2 regions of the Pseudoalteromonas sp. A22 genome follow, and region 1 is predicted to be linked to the other one. Evidence: predicted binding sites of a transcription regulator. Region 1 holds the regulator's gene; the other holds the start of a gene.
The links. The regulator MetJ, encoded in region 1, represses methionine synthesis genes. The targets are predictions, from matches to a motif close to TAGACGTCTAGACGTCTA.

Region 1 (7,204 bases):
AACGAAAGATGAAATTTTTGAGCTTTACTTAAACAAAATTGAACTAGGCAATCGCGCCTTTGGTATCGGTGCAGCAGCACAAGTCTACTACGGTCGCTCACTATCAGAATTAACTTTAGCAGAAATGGCAATGATTGCAGGCCTGCCAAAAGCGCCTTCTGCGTTAAATCCAATTCGTAACCCAGAGCGCGCACAATTGCGCCGGAATGTTGTGCTCGGACGAATGCTTGCTGAAAAGTATATTACCCGCGCAGAATATGATGAGGCGACACAAGCTCCTATCACGGCTAAATTCCATGGCGCCGAAATCGAGCTGTATGCACCTTATATTTCTGAAATGGTTCGCGCCTATATGGTCGAACGCTACGGTACTGATAAAGCTTATAACTCAGGCATGAAAGTTTACACCAGTGTGGAGTCTGACATGCAACAGGCTGCTCAGCATGCATTAGTTGATAATTTACATGCCTACGATATGCGTCACGGCTTTAGAGGCGCAGAAGAAACCTATTGGCATGCTGAGACGGGATCGCCGCTAAGCCATGAAGGTATTATTACTCGCCTTAAAAAGGTCAATGAAATTGGACCGTTAAAAGCCGCTGTGGTGCTGAGCATTGCAGAGAAAACGGCCGACCTGCTCTTAAAGACCGGTGAACAAATTACATTGGAATGGTCAGGCTTAAGTTGGGCCAGACAATACATCAGTGAGACGCGTCAAAGCTTACCACCAAAAACAACCGCAGATATCCTCGCGCCGGGCATGCAAGTGTTTGTCCGTAAACAAGACGACGGCTGGATGTTAAGTCAGTTGCCACAGGCATCCAGTGCTCTTGTCTCACTCGACCCGCAGGATGGGCGTGTAAAGGCGATTGTGGGTGGCTACAGCTTTGAGCTTAGCCAATACAATCGTGCTACCCAAGCTAAGCGTCAGGTGGGTTCAAACATCAAACCTTTTATTTATTCATCCGCATTAGAAAATGGCTATACCCTAGCCACCATTCTTAATGACGCCCCGATTAATCATTGGGACAGAAGCGTTGGCGTGGCTTGGCGTCCGAAGAATAGCCCTGAAGTGTATAACGGCCCAATCCGTATTCGTCGAGCGCTTGCACAATCGAAAAACGTGGTATCTGTTCGTTTGATCAAAGGTGTTGGCATAAATAAGGCTGCTGATCATTTGCTTAAATTTGGTTTTCAAGACGCAGATATTAATCGCAGTGAGTCATTGGCGCTTGGTAGTGCTGCACTGACTCCTATTGAAATGGCGCGCGGCATGGCCACTTTTGCCAACGGCGGTCACCTCATTGAGCCGTACTTTATCGATAAAATTACCGACTCATTCGGCACTGAGCTGGGTTCGGCAGAGCCGTTATTGGTCTGCGACGAGCAGCAGCTGGAAGAACAACCTGAGCGCTGTGCACCGCAAGTAATTTCGGAGCAAAACGCATTTCTGATTGCTGATGCGCTTCATAGTGCAATCTGGGGTGGCGGTAGCTGGAAACACGACACGGGTTGGAGCGGCACAGGCTGGCGTGGTCAGTGGTTAAAACGTCGTGACCTTGCTGGAAAAACGGGTACCACCAATGACTCAGTAGATACTTGGTTTACGGGCTTTAACCGCAATGTCCTCACCACAGTTTGGGTTGGCTTTGATGATGCGAGTAAATCCTTGGGTCGTGCGGCCTACAACGCTAACCTTGGTAATAATCAACTTGTTGGCGCAGAAGCCGGCGCGATTTCAGCACAACCTGCTTGGATAGACTTTATGCGTGAGGCACTTAAAGATGAGCCTTTGGCTCCAATAGAGCCGCCTCCTGGGCTTATTTCAACTCGGATTGATTTAAAGACAGGGCTTTTGTCTCGTAAGAACGATTACACATCTCGGTTTGAATATTTCGAGCAAGGTACAGCGCCAACCAAATATGTATTAGATACGAATAGCAGCACACCGTTTGACGATACCGCGCCGCTACCGACTCACGAAGAGTTATTCTAAAATAAAAATCTAAAATAAAAATGCCGATACAGATGTATCGGCATTTTTGTCTTATACCAGTTGTATTATATCTATTTTCTTAAAAGAGTTATTTTAGATTTTGCGTCAGCCAGAATAAATCGGAATGTATTCCCGCAGCTGTCACTTCTTTACCTGCCCCGGGGCCTTGGATCACCAGTGGGTTTTGTTCATACCATTTAGTGTGGATCACAAAAATATTATCACCCGGTGTTAAATTCGCGATTGCCGAGCCGTTTGGTACCTGTGCAATGCCTACTTTTGCAGACACTTTGCCATTGCTTGCAATTTCAAGTGCACCAGTATAACGAAGCGCTGCGTCATTCGCTGTGGCCTTCGCATAGTGTGTCGCATAAAAGTCATCGAGTTGCTGGCGATTTTCTAAAAACGTTTGCCATGAACCCACACTCAAGGACTCAGGCATTAACGCTTCTAATTCAATATCTTCAAGCTCAAGTTCAATGCCTAACTCTCGTGCTAAGATCAAAAGCTTACGCTGCATATCACGGCCAGATAGGTCTTCTCGCGGATCGGGCTCAGTAAAACCAAGTTCTTGCGCCCCAAGCACTAGCTCAGAAAATGCTTCAGAACCATCATAGCGACTACAAAGCCAAGATAAAGTGCCGGAAAAGACGCCTTCAATTCTCACCACTTCATCGCCACTATTTTGCAGATCAGCCAACGCAAAGTTAATGGGTAGACCCGCGCCAACACTGGTGTTGTAACGCCATAACAGGTTACGCTCTTGTAACTGCTGACGCAGCTTGGAGTACCAACCTTGTTGTGCCGTACCGGCATATTTATTAGCGCTGATCAAATGGCAGTCATGTTCAACAAACTGCGGATACAACTCGCTGAAACGCTCGCTCGCAGTAATATCGACCACCACTTTATGCTCGTAATCTAGCTCTTTAATACGAGTGAATAGCTCTGCTTCATTATATTCGATGGCCTCATTTTGCCATTGCTGTTGCCACGATGCTAAATTCAACCCGCTTGGACAGAACAACATTTGCCTAGAACGCAGTAAGCCAACCAACTTAAGATCAAAGTGCTCACTCAGCTTAGCGACTTGGTTTTTGCATTGTTCGATAAACACTTCACCCACATTGCCAACACCAGCTACAATCACAGCAAGCTCTCTGCCTTTATTCACCAAACGTTCGTGCAATATAGCAAGTAGATCGCTATCAATTGCTTGATCGGTTAACACTAAGCTGTAATGGCGCTCTTGCAGCACAAAACGGGTGACAATCGCATGTTCATCCAATAATTCCAGAGCTTGCTGATGTAACCCAGCAACATCCTGACTTGGGGCTACAATAGCAAAGCCTTGTACTTGCGACTCAATAATATTGGCTCGCGAATCCAGCGCTTTGATCACAACATGGCTAAACTCAGATGGCACCAGTAAGTGTGCCTCTCCGCCTTTAACAAAATGATGAATGCTATGCTGAATAAGCTGGCTTAGCTGTTTCACTTCACCACTTTTTAGCTGCTCAACGCGTAACAGGTCAAGTTGTCCAAAAGTGGTAATAAAGCGCTTCTCTTTGCTATAGCCTGCCTTTACTATCTCAGTGCCAAGTGCATCGGCGTCAAAGCTGCTGCGAACTTGTAGTTTTATATCGGTATCTTTAAGTGGAGACAGCGTTTTTGCATGCAGTACCGGATTGCCTAATCGTGCGAGTAATTCAGCTTGGCCACGACATACCTTAGTGTATTTTATGGCATTAGCGACTTTACGTGGATCTGTGCTGAATACACCAGTTGTATCCGTCCAAATTGATACTTGAGCCGCATCAAGATAACTTGCCAACAAAGTTGCGCTATAGTCACTGCCATTTCGGCCTAAAGTCACCGTTTCACCTTGTGCATTTGCAGCAATAAAACCGGTAACGATATAGATAGCGTGATCATCAATGGCGCGATAGCACGCTTCTTTGTTATGGGCGTGTAGTAACACCCCCTCTTGTTGTACAAATAACGTACGAGCGTCGATAGCTTTGGCTTCAACACCTTGAGAGCTTAGGTAGTTTGCTAATATACGAGCCGACCATAGCTCTCCATGTGCAAGTAAACTCGCGTAGTGAAGCAGCTGTTCTTCTCGCCCTAAAGCGATTGCTTGCAGCTCATTGACGAGCTGTTTGAGTAACACACTGTGTTGTTCACCTACAAACAGGGCATCAATTAATTCTCGTTGATGATTTTCAACTTGTAATAAAACATCGTTGAATGCGCGAACATCTTGCTGCTCAAAGCTTTGCCATAACTTCACTAGGGTATTCGTTGTTTTTCCTGCAGCAGAAACCACAACACTGTCACCTAGTTGACATTGCTCTAACACTATCTTGGCAACTGCCTGATAACGCTCTGGCGAGCTTAAACTCGAACCACCAAACTTATGTACTACTTTTGCCATTTACTCACCACAACGCTACTGTATGTGCAGGCGTTAATTTGAATGACTTAGCATCATCACTCGCCTGACTTTCATCAATACATGCAAATCCTGATTCCAGATCTGCAATTAGATCCTGTGCATCTTCAATGCCTACAGAAATACGAATCAACGTGTCGCCCACTCCCGCTTCTAAACGCGCTTGCGGATCCATACCTGCGTGTGTCATCGTCGCTGGATGGCAAATAAGACTCTCAACCCCACCTAAAGATTCTGCCAATGAAAAGTGTGTTAGAGACGTTAAAAACTTCGCTGATGTTTGCAGATCGCCTTTGATATCAAAGCTCACCATGCCACCAAAGCCGAGCTGTTGTTTTTTCGCAAGTTCGTGTTGAGGATGCGACTCAAGGCCAGGGTAATAAACTTGGCTAACATACGGCGACTTTTCTAAATACTCCGCAATAAGCTGAGCATTTTCTTGATGTTGGCGTAAACGCACGTTTAAGGTGCGCAGTCCACGTAGGGTTAGGTAACTATCAAAAGGTGCACCTGTAATACCGATATTATTCGCCCACCAAGCTAACTCATCACCCAACTCCTGTGTACGCGCGATCACCGCGCCCCCCACGACATCAGAATGACCATTGATATATTTAGTAGTTGAATGCACGACTACATCTACGCCAAAAGCAATGGGATTTTGTAGTGCCGGAGACAAGAAGGTATTGTCGGCGGCGACCAAAGCCCCCACAGCGTGTGCTGCATTTACGACAGCTTCTATATCCGTTAGCCTTAATATTGGGTTACTTGGTGTTTCAATCCAAACTAATTTAGGTTTGATCTGCTGCAGCTGTGCAAGACTTTCTGATTGTGTGAGATCCAAGACGGTTAATTTGAGCAATCCACGCTTAGCAAGCGATGTAAACAAGCGATAGCTACCACCATAACAGTCATGTGGAATAACCAGCGTATCGTCATGGTTAAGTAGCTGAGTTACTAGGTGAACGGCAGCCATGCCAGTCGCGGTAATAATGCCACGAGCACCACCTTCAAGTTCGGTAAGTGCCTGTGCAAGCACATCACGATTAAAGTTACCACTGCGGCCATAATCGTAGTTGCGTTTGGTATCAAAATCGGCAAAAGAATAGGTGGTAGAAAGGTAAAGCGGTGGCACTACTGCCCCATGTGCTTTATCAGCTTCTATACCATGACGCACTGCAACCGTCGATTTGTTAACTTGACTCATAAGGTCACCTAGATAGTTGGATGTTTAGACGTCTAAAAGGTTAGAGCAACAGAAACTAGAAGTCAAAACATTTATACTGCTAAATGGCTAAATAACTAGTATTTGACTATCTTTTTTAAACCGATAAAATTTCGCCACTCTAGGCGTTGCTAATACGACTGAGTTATTGAAAACTATGGCAGAGATTCTTCTATCTCGCTATGGCGGATTAGTTTATTCATCTATTTGAGTTTGGGATTTATCTTTAATTCGTAAGGTTATCCCTATATTCATGCGGTTGGTGAATAATGTAGACCAGAACCCAGTCATATTGGCATTGATGTAACTGAGGCAAGTACACAATTATGGCAAAATGGAACGGTGAGTATATTCACCCATATGCAGAACACGGTAAGAAAGCAGAGCAAGTAAAAAAGATCACGGTGAGCATACCTCTGAATGTACTCAAAGTGCTAACTGATGAGCGTACACGTCGCCAAGTGAATAACTTACGTCATGCCACGAACAGTGAGCTTTTATGTGAGGCGTTTCTACATGCCTTCACAGGTCAGCCACTGCCGAGCGATGAAGACTTGAGAAAAGATAATCCAGAGCGTATTCCGTTAGAGGTAAGACAAATAATGGAAGAACGCGGTTTGGAGATCCCAGAAATAAACGAAGAGTGATAACTACTCTTTTTCTGTGGACTTACAGACACAAAAAAAGCCTCAATCGAGGCTTTTTTCATTTGGATAATACCAATGGTATTATTCCATATATCCAGCTGGCATATCGATTTGTGCCACACCTGATTCAATTGCAGCTACCGCTACCGCTTTTGCGATACGAGGTAACAAACGCGGATCCATTGGTTTTGGAATAATGTACTCAGGACCAAACTCAAGACTATCCACGTCAGCCGCTTTTAACACTTCAGCAGGCACAGGTTCTTTCGCAATCGTTCTAATTGCTTCAACCGCTGCAATCTTCATTTCGTCATTGATAGCGGTTGCACGTACATCAAGCGCACCACGGAAGATAAACGGGAAACACAGCACGTTATTTACTTGGTTTGGATAATCTGAGCGACCTGTCGCCATGATCAAATCATTACGTGCACCGTGTGCAACTTCAGGGCTGATCTCAGGATCTGGGTTAGAACAAGCGAATACCACTGGCTTGTCAGCCATTAACTTTAGATCTTCAGCAGAAAGTAAGTCTGGGCCAGAAACACCAACAAATACGTCCGCATCCGCAATCACATCTTGTAACGTACGCTTATCCGTGTTGTTTGCAAACAGCTCTTTGTATTCATTTAGGTCATCACGGCGAGTATGGATCACGCCTTTTCTGTCTAGCATATATATGTGCTCACGTTGAGCACCGCATTTGATCAGTAATTCCATACAAGCGATAGCGGCTGCACCCGCGCCAAGACACACAATAATCGCATCATGAATATCTTTACCTTGAATTTCCAACGCATTCAGCATACCCGCAGCGGTTACAATTGCGGTGCCGTGCTGATCATCATGAAAAACAGGAACGTCACAACGTTCGATTAGCG
Region 2 (7,204 bases), 1.7 Mb from region 1:
AAAAAGTTATTTGCATTTACGTTTAGCGGGGATGCACGTGCCAAGATGGCAAGTGTGCATAAAATAAGTGGGGCGTGGGGCTTATGGCTTGCGGTTGTTATTTCGCTCACGAGTATCTGGTATCTATTTGAGTTTGTTCGCATGGATATGGTCGATGGTAAAACAGCTTTTACTGATGTTGGGGATTTTGCCGTTAATCCTTTGGCCGAACTGCCGCGACAGGATAAACCACAATTGTCGGTTGTGGAATTATTCGCAATAGTAAAAGCGGCGAGGCCTGACCTTGAGGTGAAAGCCATTCGCTATTCTGGAGGTTATTTTTATGCTGAAGGGCAATCGCAGGATTGGATAGTTCGGGATAGGGCAAACAAGATCTATGTTAACCCTTACACGGGGGAAGTTGTTTATAGCCAAACGGCATCGAGCCAAGGGCTGTATTGGCGCTTATCCGATACCGCGGACCCCCTACATTTTGGCAACTTTGTAGGGATATGGGGGAAAATACTGTGGTTTATATTTGGGATTGTACTTTCATTTTTGGTTCTCAGTGGTACTTACATGTATATTAAGCGGCAATTTAAATTGCGTCGCAAAGATGAATGCCGAGGTGTCGTGGTATCACTAGTGTTGGGTTTCGGATTGCTCTTATGTATTTGCTTTTACGCGCAACACACTATTGCGGGTTATGGTATGGCAGGAAAGTGGCCGGAGTTACCGACTGCTTCATTTACTTTTTTAGTAAGCTGGGTGTCACTCACTTGCTTGATTATCTTGTTTTGGAGCGCCGCTCTGCTCAATTTATGCCTGAAGCATCGGGGGGGGTCGTGATTGCTGCAGACCAAAAAAAAACCTCGCAGCTGCGAGGTTTCTTCACTCATGAAACTGTGATTAAACAACACCACGAGGTAAGCGACAGTCGTGATCTTTTGCTGCTAGTTCAGCAATCCACTGTTCTTCCGCTTTGAAGCCTTCTTCGTTTTCTGTAACGATAGTAAAGCTCGCTGATTTTACAGCTGCAGCCTTAGGCGCTTTCTTAGTCGTTTTCGCTTTTTTGGCAGGCGCCTGCGTTTTATCACTTGCTACAGCTGACCCTGAAGTTAGCTCTTCGGTTAATTCGGCTACCTCAGCAAGACGCATGTTTTTGCCACCATCGATGCTATACCAACCTGGCTTTGCAGTGATCTCAGGCTTTTTGCCATGTGCAGCTTCGTACGCAGCTTCGAAAGCGCTTAGTACTTCAGTTTTATCTAGTTTACTCATCGTAGATCCTAGTCGTGTTGTACGCGGATACGCGGGTTAAGATTAAACTCTATTTATACCCATATTTGCGCAAATTTTCAATTTTTTACGTTTTTCAGCGCTAATTTATCGAACTTTAGCCTGATTTTGGTGTCTTTTTCGGCGCTTAAAGTGCCTCAGGGTCAATAACACGACGGATCGTGATCCACATACTTCCAAGCTGTTCATGCCAAATCCGAGTGACTACTTCTAAGGCCTTATGGTTCGGAATAAATTGTCTGCTCAGTGGGTATTGCTTGAAGTTATAAAATTCCGTCGGTGCAGCGAACACTTCTATGCCTTGTGCTTCAAATAGGTTTTTTGCTCGCTGTATGTGCGAAGCCGATGTGACCAATGCGACGTCATAATCGACTAGTAAAGGTGCTAGCATTTTTGCTTCGTCCGCGGTGTCTTTGGCATTGGGGTTTTGCTTAATACGTGTAGCGGAAATACCTAGGCTCTGTGCGGTTCTTGCCATGAGTCCCGCGCTTGTTGCATGGCCATAGCCGTAACCAGAGACATACAGCTGGGCCTTTGGGTAAATATTAGCAAGTCTTACGCTTTCTACTAATCTGGCTAGACCGCAGCTGCCAAGTTGGGCGTTGCTGGGGAGAGATTTATCTGGGTATAAATCACAGCCAAGTACCACGATTTTATCTATGTTGTTGTGCTTACTTGGATTGAATGCACCGAGAGTGCCTGTATCCCACTCAATAATATGTTGTGCGACATAAGGAGTCGATAACGCCCATGTCGTGAGTAAGACAAACCAGCTTGCGATGTAAGGCCCTTTACGCGTTTTGGCGATAAAAAGCATAAGTCCCACAAGCACCACTAAAGATAATGGTAACGGCATCATAAGTTGACCGATAACCTTTTTGACTTCAAACATTTAAACATGCCCTAGATTAAGATAAGCCTAACGCAATGCTAGCATGAGATGGGAGTTGTAGAAATGTCTAACAGTTAGGGCTCAAAAAAGAGCCCAGTCATCTATCTTGCAGTGGTTTTTCGGCAAGTATTGAGGAAATGACGATAAACAGGGTTATCTTTCATGCTTTTCTTCATTGCTAAATACATTGGACGATTTAGCCCAAGTGCGCCTAGAGGAATCGATTTAATTAGCCCTTGGCTCTCATAAGGTGTCACTAACCAGTCTGGTAATGCCGCAACCCCCATGCCTGCACTTACCAGTTGGAAGATTAATAAACCTTGATCGACGGTTTTTAGCGTACCGTCAAAGCGTGCATTTTGAATAAAATGCTTAAATATGTCTTGACGCTCGCGAGGAATAGGGTAAGAAATGATGGTTTCATCTTTTAGGTCGAGTGCTGTGACATAGGCCTTCTTGGCCAATTCGTGATCTGGTGCAACGATTAACTTTAACTTAAAGTCAAATAGGTGTGCGTATTCCAGTTGCTCTGGTTCGCGAATGTCTGAGGTAAGTACTAAGTCCAGCTCATCTTCAATAAGGTCAGGAATTGCGTCGTAGCTAAAGCCACGTTCGTAATCGACTTTAATGTCAGGCCAAAAGGTATTGAATTCTTTAATTGTTGGCAGCAACCAGTGAAAACAGGCATGACATTCCACGCTTAATCTGAGTTGCGAGATAGGCTGATTAAGGCTTTCCTTCAAACGACACTTTGTTGCTTCAACTTTAGGTAAAACATCGTTGGCAAGTTCCAATAATAACATCCCTTGAGGGGTAAAACGTACCGGCTGCGTTTTGCGCTCAAAGAGTTGGCAGTCAAGTTTGCTCTCAAGATCTTTGATCTGATGTGATAAAGCTGATTGAGTCAGGAATAGCTCTCGTGCTGTATTCACAAGAGAACCAGTTTCTTTCAAGGTGGAGATAGTCTTTAGGTGCTTTATATCAATCATTATCAACAATTCTCATATTTGAAGTGAGCAAATCTCAGCATTACTCAATATTACGATTCTATTTAGTTATTATCAATGTCTAGACGTCTAAATACCTACGGTGAATTGTTCAAAAATTCACAAATCCACTATAACACTAAAAATGACAGCGTTGTCACTACTTCTGTAAAAATTTTGCAAAAAATTACAATTTAATTTTATTCATATGAAATCTGAGAAAGCATCAATTGTTGTTTTTGATCATGAGAATTATATTTTGGACATCCATACATCTAGACGGAATTAAAATCATGGCATTAACACATAACTTGGGTTTTCCACGCGTAGGCAAAAAGCGTGAACTTAAATTTGCAGTAGAACGCTATTGGTCAGGCGACTTAACACAAGTCGAATTAATCGCGGAAGGAAAACGCATTCGTGCAGAAAACTGGGCATTGCAAGCTGACGCTGGTGTTGACCTTCTCCCTGTAGGCGATTTTGCTTGGTATGATCACGTGTTGAATATTTCATTGCTTGTCGGCGCTATTCCTAGTCGTCATAAAAATGATGAGTCGGTAAATCTCGATACTTTGTTTCGGATTGGCAGAGGGCGAGCACCTAGCGGCTGTGCGTGTGCTGCAAGTGAAATGACGAAATGGTTCAACACCAATTATCATTACATCGTCCCCGAGTTAACTCAAACGCAGGAATTTTCCCTAACTTGGACGGAGTTGTTTACTCAAGTAGAAGAAGCACAATTACTTGGCTACCAAGCAAAGCCCGTATTGATCGGCCCGGTAACCTATCTCTACTTAGCTAAATGCGTTGGTCAAGAGTTCGATAAATTGGCTTTATTAGATAAGTTATTGATTGTATATCAGCAGGTACTCGGCAAGCTTGCTGAGCAAGGCGTTGAGTGGGTACAAATTGATGAACCTATTTTAGCATTGGAAATCGATGATGCTTATCGCAACGCGCTGCGCCGGAGTTTTGATGCGTTGAGCGGCCAAGGAGTAAAAGTGTTGTTGGCCAGTTATTTTGACTCCGTACAAGCGCATGTTGAAGATATCCGGTCTTACCCTGTAGAAGGCGTACATTTTGACTGCGTAACGGCAAACTACGACTTGGCTGCGTTAGAGAAAGTAGTTGGGAAGGATAGCGTACTGTCTCTCGGGGTTGTGAATGGTCGTAACATTTGGCGCTCGGATCTTGAAGGTGTATATCAGCAACTTGCTCTGGTTCATGAACGTCGTGGTAATAATCTCTGGCTTGCTCCTTCATGCTCATTATTACATACGCCAGTCGACTTAGATCAAGAGCAAAAGCTTGACAGTGAGTTAAAGTCTTGGCTCGCATTTGCCAAACAAAAAGGGCAAGAGCTGGCATTATTGAAAAATGCATTGGAGCAGCGTGATATTACCCAGTTGGTCGAATATTCTAAGCCTGTAAAAGCGCGTTTGACCTCTACTCGGGTGAATAATAATGAGGTGCAGCAGCGTGTTTCAACGCTTACAGCAAAAGACGGTCAACGCAATAGTGAATTCGCAACCAGAATTAAAAAACAAGCACAGTCGCTAAATTTACCCTTATTGCCAACCACAACGATAGGCTCTTTCCCACAAACCCAAGCGATCCGTAAGGCACGACGTGATTATAAAGCGGGTACGTTGAGTGTTGATGTTTATCAAAGCCAGATGGAAGCGGAGATCCGTTATGCCGTTGAAGAACAAGAAGCGCTTAACTTAGATGTGCTGGTTCATGGCGAAGCAGAGCGCAATGATATGGTTGAGTACTTTGGTGAATTACTCGAAGGTTTTGCCTTTACTCAGTTTGGTTGGGTGCAAAGTTATGGTTCGCGCTGTGTTAAGCCCCCTGTGATCTGGGGTGATGTCTCGCGTGCGGCACCAATGACAGTTAATTGGACGAGTTATGCACAGAGCTTAACCAAAAAACCGATGAAGGGCATGCTAACAGGGCCTGTGACTATTTTATTTTGGTCGTTTGTCAGAGATGACTTAGACAAGCCGAGCATCGCGAATCAAATCGCATTAGCACTGAGAGATGAAGTGGTAGATTTGCAAAATGCAGGGATTAAGGTGATCCAAATCGATGAACCTGCATTTAGAGAGGGGATGCCACTCAAAGCCAGTCAGTGGCAAACCTACTTAGCGTGGGCGGCGTATGCGTTTAGGGTATCTGCAAGTGGTGTGAATGACGAAACACAGATCCATACGCATATGTGTTATTCGGAGTTTAACGATATTATCGCCGCCATAGCGGATATGGATGCGGACGTGATCACAATTGAAACGTCACGTTCAAATATGACCTTACTTGACGCCTTTGAAGATTTTGACTACCCCAATGACATCGGACCTGGTGTTTATGATATTCACACGCCAAACGTCCCTGAGGTGGCATGGATAAAAGATTTAATTCACAAAGCAGCGAAGAAAATCCCGGTAGAAAGATTATGGGTGAATCCAGATTGTGGGCTAAAAACCCGAGCATGGCCAGAAACCCGAGCTGCACTTGAGAATATGGTGACAGCCACCAAGGAGCTTAGAAGCGAATTAGGGGAAAGTTAATCTAAACCAGTCTAAATACCTCATTGTTTATAAACAATGAGGTATTTGCTAGGGCCTGTTGACCTTTGCTGTTTGATTTTTGTTCTTCTGAGTGTGTTTTGGTCGCGACGCTCGACTTGCCGCCTAGTAATCTAGGCAAAAGTTGAGCAACAATGAACAAAGCGCACTCAGATGAACCCAAAGGGCAGCGCTTGATTAGCATTTCTTCTGTGTTGCCCCACAAGGATGTGGGGTAAGGGGACTTTGCAGGAGCACAAAGTCTTTATCGCCAGACTTACATAGAATGACTATGCTAAGCTGGCTCTGCCTTGTATAAATACCAATCAAACTGCTGCAAAAACAAACTTGAAAGATCAACAGGCCCTAGTTTCTACTCAGTAAAAATGCCATCGCTTGATCTGCGGCTAATGGTTTAGAAACAATATAGCCTTGACCAAACTGACAGCCTTTTTGCTTTAATAGCTGCCACTGGGTTTCGAGCTCGATACCTTCAGCGACAACGGTTAGGTTAAGTGATTGTGCAAGTTTCAAAATCGCATCAACTAGCGGGTTTTCTCTTTCAGTTAGTTGGTCAATAAAGCTCTTATCAATTTTAAGCACATGAATGGGGAGCTGGTGCAAATAACCTAAAGCAGAGTAACCAGTACCAAAGTCGTCAAGATAAAGCTTCACTCCAAGGGATTCTAATCCTTGAATAATTTTGGTTGCGAGGGCGAGGTTTGCTATCAATCCAGATTCTGTGATTTCCAAACATAAAGAGCCAGGTGCAAGCTCATAATGATGATAAAGTTGCTGGATCGTATCAACGAACTCTAAGCTTGCGAAATGTCGCGACGAAACATTTACCGTAACACGAGTCTTCGGCAGCTTTTGCGCTTTCCAGCGTTTGAGTTGTTTGGCTGCTAATTCCAACAAATGTAAGTCAAGCTCAATGATCTGTCCGGTTTGCTCTGCAATTGGAATAAAAGCATCTGGAGAAACGAGCCCGTTTTTGGGGTGAAACCAACGGACAAGGGCTTCAAAGCTCACAATAGCGCCAGTCGTGAGAGAAAATATCGGTTGATAATACAGCGCAAATTCATTGTTTTTTATGCCATGTTGCAGATCATTTTCAATATCGGCTTGCTGTTTCAGGCGCTTGCGCATGGCATTATTAAAATAGCAGACTTGACCCCGACCCGAAGATTTTGCTTCGTACATGGCGGCATCTGCTTGCTGCAGTAAATGAATTGCGCTATCGGACTCGTTATCAGTGAACGCAACGCCAATACTGCCAGACGCTTGCAGAACATGACCATCTATATGAAGGGGCTTGGTTATAGCCGTGGTGATCCTATCAAGCAGCAGAGTGACTTGTTGCCTGTCTTGGACATTTTCCATAAAAATCGCAAACTCATCACCCCCGAGCCGTGCAAAGGTATCGGTTTTGCGAATACAGCCATTTATCATCTCGACAATAGCAATCAAGAAATGGTCGC

Region 2: the regulator MetJ is predicted to act here: its motif matches at 3,232-3,249, upstream of metE (5-methyltetrahydropteroyltriglutamate--homocysteine S-methyltransferase).

What each region holds. Positions count from the first base shown of each region.
Region 1 covers NZ_CP047238.1:444,245-451,448, reverse strand. Annotated here, with positions in the region: gene GSF04_RS06875 (PBP1A family penicillin-binding protein) at 1-1,996, shown strand, start outside; gene metL (bifunctional aspartate kinase/homoserine dehydrogenase II) at 2,085-4,433, opposite strand; gene metB (cystathionine gamma-synthase) at 4,438-5,658, opposite strand; gene metJ (met regulon transcriptional regulator MetJ) at 6,003-6,323, shown strand; gene GSF04_RS06855 (malic enzyme-like NAD(P)-binding protein) at 6,405-7,204, opposite strand, start outside.
Region 2 covers NZ_CP047238.1:2,815,093-2,822,296, reverse strand. Annotated here, with positions in the region: gene GSF04_RS17560 (PepSY-associated TM helix domain-containing protein) at 1-828, shown strand, start outside; gene GSF04_RS17555 (hypothetical protein) at 889-1,260, opposite strand; gene GSF04_RS17550 (ElyC/SanA/YdcF family protein) at 1,406-2,170, opposite strand; gene GSF04_RS17545 (LysR substrate-binding domain-containing protein) at 2,272-3,159, opposite strand; gene metE (5-methyltetrahydropteroyltriglutamate--homocysteine S-methyltransferase) at 3,450-5,726, shown strand; gene GSF04_RS23525 (hypothetical protein) at 5,728-5,928, opposite strand; gene GSF04_RS17535 (EAL domain-containing protein) at 6,090-7,204, opposite strand, start outside.